One region of the Nocardioides sp. NPDC004968 genome, then DNA from elsewhere that is predicted to be linked to it. Evidence: riboswitches for the same ligand, from Rfam matches in the RefSeq annotation. Region 1 holds a riboswitch; the other holds the start of a gene.

What was found. Region 1 has a riboswitch for cyclic di-AMP ahead of ABZU72_RS09655 (C40 family peptidase). Riboswitches for the same ligand answer to the same signal wherever they lie in the genome.
Region 2: it holds a riboswitch for cyclic di-AMP, as region 1 does, so the genes downstream of both, ABZU72_RS05995 (NlpC/P60 family protein) here and ABZU72_RS09655 (C40 family peptidase) in region 1, are expected to answer to the same signal.

Annotation. Positions count from the first base shown of each region.
Region 1 covers NZ_JBEXJF010000006.1:149,073-153,144, forward strand. Annotated here, with positions in the region: gene ABZU72_RS09640 (DNA ligase) at 1-317, shown strand, start outside; gene ligD (non-homologous end-joining DNA ligase) at 317-1,234, shown strand; gene ABZU72_RS09650 (response regulator transcription factor) at 1,249-1,929, shown strand; cyclic di-AMP (ydaO/yuaA leader) riboswitch at 2,143-2,314, shown strand; gene ABZU72_RS09655 (C40 family peptidase) at 2,320-3,159, shown strand; gene prfB (peptide chain release factor 2) at 3,294-4,072, shown strand, end outside.
Region 2 covers NZ_JBEXJF010000003.1:275,271-279,342, reverse strand. Annotated here, with positions in the region: gene ABZU72_RS06005 (NYN domain-containing protein) at 1-720, opposite strand, end outside; gene ABZU72_RS06000 (hypothetical protein) at 842-1,024, shown strand; cyclic di-AMP (ydaO/yuaA leader) riboswitch at 1,121-1,325, shown strand; gene ABZU72_RS05995 (NlpC/P60 family protein) at 1,343-2,329, shown strand; gene ABZU72_RS05990 (hypothetical protein) at 2,368-3,570, shown strand; gene ABZU72_RS05985 (M48 family metallopeptidase) at 3,665-4,072, shown strand, end outside.

The DNA of each region.
Region 1 (4,072 bases):
CCCTGCTCGTCGGGCAGCCGACGCCCGAGGGTCTGATCTACCGCGGGCGGGTCGGCAGCGGCATCACCGGCAAACGGGCCCAGCGACTCGGGGACTTGCTCCGCGAGACCAGCCGGAGCCCCTTCGCCGGGCCCGACGTCGACCCCGACGGGGGAGTGCCGTCGCTGGACGCTCGGGGCACCCACTGGGTCGAGCCGCTCCTCGTCGTCGAGGTGGAGACCCACGGCACCGCCGTCGCGGCGGCGAGCTACAAGGGCCGGCTGCGGCAGCCGAGCTTCATCGGGATCAGGGACGACGTCTCACCGGAGGATCTGTGATGGTCGAACGAGAAGAGGTACGCGTCGAGGTCGACGGCCGGGTCCTGACCCTGACCAGCCTCAGCAAGGTGCTCTATCCACGTACGGGCATGACGAAGGGCGAGGTGCTCAACTACTACGCCCAGGTCGCGCCGGCGCTCCTGCCGCAGCTCCAGGACCGCGCCGTGACGAGGATCCGCTGGCCGCACGGCGTCGGCGACATGTCGTTCTTCGAGAAGAACGCACCGGCCGGCACACCCAGCTGGGTCCGTACGGTCGTCGTTCCGACAACGGGATCCCGAACCGCCGACCACAGGGAGGGAACACTCACCTTTCCGATCCTCGACAGCCTCGCCGCCCTCACCTGGGCCGCGAACCTCTCCGCGCTGGAGCTGCACGTCCATCAGTGGACGGTCGGTGGCGACGGCGCCCCGGCCGGCGCGAACCGGATCGTGATCGACCTCGACCCCGGCGAGCCGGCCGGCCTGCAGGAGTGCTGCGAGGTGGCGCTGCTCGTGCGGGAGGCGCTGGGCGCCCGTGACCTCTCCGCGACTCCGGTGCTCAGCGGGAGCAAGGGCGTGCACCTGTACGCCGCCCTGCCGGAGCCCGTCGAGCCGGACGTCGCCACGGCGCTGGCCAAGGAGATCGCCGAGGACCTCCAGAAGGCCCACCCGCGCAAGGTCACTGCGACCATGACCAAGAGTCGCAGGTCAGGCAAGGTTTTCCTGGACTGGTCGCAGAACTCGGGATCGAAGACGACGATCTGTCCCTACTCGCTGCGAGGCAAAGGGATCCCCACCGTCGCTGCTCCGGTGACCTGGGATGAGGTCTCCGAAGGGGCCGAGGATCCCCTCGGTATCGACCAGCTCGGACCTAACGATGTGATCACGCGCTTATCTGAAAGGGGGGATCTCTTCACAAGCCCTACGGGGCTGTAACTATTGTTCTCTTCATGTCGAACTCCGTGCTTGTCGTAGAAGACCAAGAGGACATCGCTGCTCCCCTGGTGCGCACGCTCCAGCGTGAGGGCTATGACGTCACCTGGGTCGACTCCGGCAAGAAGGCGCTGGAGCTGCTGGCACCTCCGTACGACGCCGAGCTGGTGCTGCTCGACCTGGGCCTTCCGGACATGGACGGGCTCGAGGTCTGCAAGGCCGCTCGCGACAACGGCTACGAGGGCGGGATCATGATCCTCACCGCACGTGATGCCGAGATCGACCTGGTCGTCGGGCTCGACGCCGGTGCCGACGACTACCTGGCCAAGCCGTTCGCGCTGGCCGTCCTCCAGGCGCGGGTCCGCGCGCTGCTGCGCCGCTCGGGTCCGGTCGAGCTCGGCGCCGACGACGACGCCCTGCGCATCGACGTGGCTGCCCACCGGGTCTACGCCGGCGAGCGCGAGGTGACCCTGACCGGCAAGGAGTTCGCGCTGCTGGCCGTCCTGGCCGCCTCCCGCGACAAGGTCGTCTCCCGTGACCGGCTGATGGCCGAGGTCTGGGACGAGAACTGGTACGGCTCGACCAAGACGCTCGACGTCACCGTCGGACGCCTGCGCCAGAAGCTCGAGGCGGCCGGTGTGCAGGAGAAGGTCGTCGCCGTCCGCGGCGTCGGTTTCCGTCTCGAAGCTGCGGAGTAAACGCAAGTTCGACACGGCGTCATACGCGTGTTCAGTCCGTGAGATGTTTCACAAACGACGGCAAAGTCACGCGTGAACACGCGGATTGTGCTCCAGATTCGGCCATTCGGGATTGGATCCGTTCCAGATCGCATGTCACCTTGGTTGAGCCGTGCAGAACGCACGACCGGCCCCGGTACACGCCGAATCCTGTCCCTCCGGACGCCGGCCCCAACTACTGAACCCCCTTTACCCTCACACTCAGCAGTACGTATGGGACAGGAGCGGGGGACCCAAGTTCCACGCGACTAACTCGGACGGTCGCTTGGGGTGAAGCCATCGCAGATGGCCGGGCAACCTTCTAGCCCGAACCCGACAGCTCACCTCGCAGGCGTGGGAAGGAACTCACGCATGTCCAAGTCCGTATCCAACCCTGCCCACCGAGGCGCGCCCCGCCCGTTCCGGTCGCCGAACGTCTCGATCGCCCGGTCGATCGCAGGATCTCCCTTCGACAAGCTCAGGACGACGCTCAGCGGCCACGGCAAGCTCATCGGCCGCATCACCCTCGCCAGCGGCATCGCCGCCGGTGCCCTGGTGGCGGTGCCCGCCGCCAACGCCGCCCCGGCCTCCCACGAGACCACGACGGTCGAGTCGACCGTCGAGGCGGCCAAGGTGGTGGAGGCTCCGACCCTGGAGGCCTCGGCCACCCCCACCGCGATGCTCACCGACATCAAGCAGCTCGAGAGGGCTGTCGAGGTGCAGGAGCGCAAGGCCGAGGCAGCCCGCAAGGCCGCCGAGGCGAAGCGCAAGGCAGCGATCGCCGCCAAGAAGGCCGCGGAGGCGAAGAAGAAGGCCGAGGCTGAGGCGAAGGCCTTCGCCGCGAGCCAGGAAGGCAAGATCGAGCGGGCGATCAGCGTCGCCTCGGAGCAGATCGGCGACCCGTACGTCTGGGGTGCCACCGGCCCGAGCTCGTTCGACTGCTCCGGCCTGACGCAGTACGCCTTCAGCGCCGCCGGCATCGAGCTTCCCCGGGTCTCGCGGGACCAGGCCGCTGCGCTGCCGACGGTCCCGAACGACCAGATCCAGCGCGGCGACCTGATGTTCTGGGGCAGCCCGGTCTACCACGTGGGCATCTTCCTGCGCTGGGAGAATGGTCAGGCGATCATGCTGCACGCCCCCAAGCCGGGCGCGTCGGTTCGTGAAGAGGCTGCCTGGGACGGCTGGTTCGCCGGCTCCACCCACCAGGCCTGACCTCCCTTTGAGCCCAGTCTCGGGGCCTATATCCCCCTGATGCTCGCCCTCCGGTTCCCCGTACCGGAGGGCGAGCGCATATTTGAAGGTCGGCGAATCGGGTGCGGCACCACGCGTCAAGTAACCTGTAAGACGTGGCAGGCCCCGAATTCGACACCGAGATCAAGCAGCTCCAGGCAACGATGCAGACCATCGGCCAGGTGCTGGACCTGGACGCGATGCGCAAGGAGATCGCCGACCTCGGCGAGCAGGTCGCCGCGCCCGACCTCTGGGACGATCAGGACAACGCCACCCGCGTCACCGGCCGCCTCTCCCTGCTGCAGAACGAGCTCAACAAGTTCACCGAGCTCCGCACCCGCATCGAGGACCTCGGCCTGATGGTCGAGATGGCCCAGGAGGAGGGCGACGCAGACTCGCTCGCCGAGTCCGAGGCCGAGCTGGGCCGGGTCAAGAAGGCCGTCGAGAGCCTGGAGATCCGCACCCTGCTCTCGGGGGAGTACGACGCCCGCGAGGCCCTGGTGACGATCCGCTCCGGCGCCGGTGGCGTCGACGCCGCCGACTTCGCCGAGATGCTGATGCGGATGTACGTCCGCTGGGCCGAGCGCAACAAGTACCCGGTGGAGGTCTTCGACACCTCCTACGCCGAGGAGGCCGGGCTCAAGTCCGCCACCTTCGCGATCCACGCCCCCTACGCCTACGGCACCCTCTCCGTCGAGGCCGGCACCCACCGTCTGGTGCGGATCAGCCCCTTCGACAACCAGGGCCGCCGCCAGACCTCCTTCGCCGCGGTCGAGGTCGTGCCCGTGCTGGAGCAGACCGACGAGATCGAGCTCGACGAGAACGAGATCAAGGTCGACGTCTACCGCTCCTCGGGGCCGGGTGGCCAGTCGGTCAACACCACCGACTCCGCGGT
Region 2 (4,072 bases), on a different contig from region 1:
CCGGGCGCGCAGCGAGGCGTCCTCGCGGTCCGTCTTGGACGTACGCCGCTCGGCGGCCGCCTCGCGCTCCAGCTTGTCGATCTGGCTGCGGAGCTGGCGCAGCTGGCGGTCACGCGCGGCGAGCTCGTCCTCGGCGCGGGCGAGCGCCGTGCGGGCCTCGGTCAGGGCCTCGTCCAGCCCCGTGCCGGCCTCGCGGGCGGCTGCCCGGGCCTCGCCGAGCTTGCGTCGCAGGGCGGTGTTGTCGGCCTTGAGGTCGTCGAGGCGGGCCTTGCGGTCGGCACGCACCTCGCGGAGCTCGTCCTCGGCCGCGGCGAGCTTGCCGCGCAGCCGGGCCACCTCGGCGTCGACCACCGGCACCGCGGCGGCCTCCAGCCGGTCCAGGGCCTCCTTGAGCGAGACCTCCCAGCCGTCGGGGCGGATGAGCCAGACGACCGCGGCCGCCTCGGCCGGATCCTCGGGGAGGACCACGTCGTCGGAGGAGCCCTCGGAGACGTACGCCGGTCGCAGCTGGCTGCCGACCTTCTCCCGGACCTCGTCGTCGCTCTCGAGCACCGAGGCGATCATCGCGCCGCCGGCCTTGGCCCGCCGGGCGGGCGCGAAATCCGCGATCCGCTTGAGCGCGGGCGGCAGACGCGTCACGTCGGGAAGCACCCCGGCCGTGAGCGCGACGATGCGCCCCCGGACCGTGTCGGGGAGCGTCGCGTACGCGGAGACCTCCATGTTCCAAGTGTAGGGACCCGGTCCGCGATCGCCGCCTCGAATACCGTGCTGCGATGGTGGTGACACGCCGGACGCAACCGGACGAAAGCAAAATGTCGGTGCTCGGTGAGACCGTCACAACATGACGACGAGAATCGACTGTGACACCTGCCTCGTGCGGGGACTGGCGTGCCACGACTGCGTGGTCACCGTGCTTCTGGGGCCGCCTCCTGAGCTGACTATCGAGGACGACGAGCGCCGGGCGCTCGACGTGCTGGCCGAGGGTGGACTGGTCCCGCCGCTGCGCATGGTGGAAGGGATGTAGCCGAACTTTTGGGCGTGGGTGGTTGGCAGGTGGGGGATGCCGTCGGCTAGTGTGCGCAGGAACTTGGCGCTCGTGGAAGTGGGTCAACCGGCCCACGCGAGTGTCGCGCTTAGTCCAGGCCCGCTTCGGGGCGGGCCAGGAGCCGGGGAACCACACCGGTCGTACGCCGCGAGAACGGAGTGCGATCACCTGGGGTGCATCCGCCGCAAGGGCGATCTGGGAGACCAGATCGAGGAGCGGTGGTAAGGCAGGTCGTGCCTGAACCCGTCAGCTCACCCGGTAGGCGTCAACGACTACACACAAGGAGACCGTCCGCTCGTGACACGCGACCGGAAGCGACTCATTGCCGGAGCAGCCGGCATCGCCGCCATTGGTGTCGCCGGGATCATTCCCGCAGCGACCCCCGCCCAGGCAGACCCTGACATCGACGACGTTCGCAAGAAGGTCGACAAGCTCTACACCCAGGCCGAGGCGGCCAACGAGGACTACAGCAACGCCAAGCTGCGGCTTCAGGACCTCAAGGACCAGCTCGACGACCTCAGCTCCGACGAGAAGCGTCAGAGCAAGGAGCTCGACAAGATCCGCGCAGAGCTCCGTGACTCCGTGCTGCGGCAGTTCGAGGGCTCCGACGTCTCTGCCGTCGGCCAGGTGATCACCTCCGAGGACCCGCAGGAGTTCCTCGCCGGTCTCTCCACCGTCTCGTCCTACAACGCGCTGCAGGCCGACCTGCTCGCCCGGTACAACACCGAGGCGGAGGCCCTCCAGGTCCGCCGCGAGGCCACCGAGGATGCCAAGTCCCAGATGGCCAAGGTCAAGACGACCATGCAGCAGAAGAAGAGCGAGATCGACAAGAAGTACGAGGCGGCCCAGGCCGAGCTCGACGAGCTGGAGGCCGATGAGCTGGAGGAGTTCCAGTCCACCGACACCAGCATCCCGGGCAACCTGCCGCCGCCCTCGGGCCGCGCCAAGGCTGCCGTCGACTACGCCCTCGCCCAGGTCGGCGACGCCTACGTCTACGGCGCCACCGGCACCGAGTCGTGGGACTGCTCGGGCCTCACCATGGGTGCCTGGGGCCAGGCCGGCGTCTCGCTCCCGCACTCCTCCTCGGCGCAGTACAGCAGCGGACCCCAGGTCTCGCGCGACCAGCTCGCCCCCGGTGACCTGGTCTTCTACTACAGCCCGATCAGCCACGTCGGCATCTACATCGGCAACGGCATGATCGTGCACGCCTCCAACCCGAGCACCGGTGTGAAGGTCTCCCCGATGGACGAGATGCCCTACACGGGCGCCGTCCGCCCGGGCTGAGCTTGACCCAGCACCCCGAAGAGGCCGATCGTTCGCAGGTGCGAACGGTCGGCTCTCTTCTTTCCCGTCCGGCCCTGATCGGGGCCGGGCTCGTGCTGGTGATGCTGCTCGCCGGGTTCGTCGGCTGGCGGCTGACCGGCGGGGGCGAGTACGTCGCGCCGACCCCGAGCAGCGCGCCGGTCGTGCGCGCCGACACCGAAGGCGCCAGGGCCTCGCTGGCGGAGCTGGTCGACGGCGTACGTGACGGGGCGGAGCCCGAGGGAGAGGACGCCGCCTCGGTGGCGGTGCGCAACGCTCGGGCGATCGGCATCGGGGACGTCACCGCGAGGTACGTCGCCGAGTCGGGCAACGTGGAGCCGGACGGCTCCTGGACGGCCGACGTCGAGATGTCGTGGCGCACGCCCGGCGACCCGGCGCTGACCGAGGAGCTGAAGGTCGGCTTCGACGCCGAGGGCGCGATCACCGGGTTCTCGGCGGCCCAGGGCACCCGGCTGCCGCTGTGGCTCAGCGGCCCGGTCGAGGTGCGCCGCACCGGCTCCACCCTCGTGGTCGCCCAGGCGTCGGCCGAGGTCGCCGACCGCTACGCCGAGCTGGCCACCACCGCTGTCGCCGGGGTCCGCAAGGTGATCCCCTGGACGGACCCGCGCCTGGTCCTCGAGGTGCCCGCGAACGGCCTCGACTCGGCGCTCGGCGCGCAGCCGGGGACGTACGCCGCCGTCGCGGCGGTGACCGCGACCGTCGACGGGTCAACGAAGGCCGGGACTCCGCTGCACGTGTGGGTCAACCAGGGCGTCATCGGCGATCTCGACGCCCCCGGCGCCCAGATCGTCATCACCCACGAGGCCACCCACGCGGCCACCGACGCCGCGACCAACACCCGCCGGCCGATGTGGCTGGTCGAGGGCTTCGCCGACTACGTCGCGCTCCGCGACACCAAGCTGCCGCTGTCCAAGACCGCAGGCCAGATCCTCGCCCAGGTCCGCGAGAACGGCGCCCCCGACCACCTGCCGGGCAAGGCCGAGTTCAACACCCGATCGGAGCACTTCGGCGCGGAGTACGAAGCCGCCTGGCTCGCCTGCGAGGTGCTCGCCGAGGCCGGCGGTGAGCAGGCCCTGGTCGACCTCTACGAGGAGACCGGTCGCGGCATCGGCCTGGAGAAGGCGCTGCAGGCCGGCTTCGGCTTCGGGGAGGACGAGCTGACCGCCCGCTGGCGGACTCATCTGTCACACTCGGCTCGATGACGGGGGCAGAAGTGAGCGAGCGTCAGCGAGTGAACCATGCGTATAACACGCCGCCGCGTCCGTATCCTGGCGCTTGCGCTACGGAGGTGGCGGCGTGAGTGCAACGCGGCGTACGTCCTGGGTGGTTCTCGTCCTCGGCGCGGTGGCGTTCGTGGTGCTCGCCTGGACGTTGATCCCGTGGCATCCCTTCCCGGGCGGCGCGCTCGACCTGCCCGACGAGCGTGACGTGTTCACGCCCGAGGAGCTCGAGCGGATGCTGGCCTACTCCGGCACCGCTCGCTGGATCAGCCGGGCCTCGCTCGTCGTCTCGTTGGTGGTCGCGTGCGTGCTCGGGTTCACGTCGCTGGGCCGGCGTCTGGTGGCGCGGCTGCGTGGGCCGTGGCTGCTCCGGGTGGTGCTCGCCGTCGCCGTGGTCACGCTGCTCGGCTGGATCGCGACGCTGCCGTTCGGGATCGCCATCCACCGGCTGCAGATGCGCTACGGGCTCTCTCGGCAGGCGTGG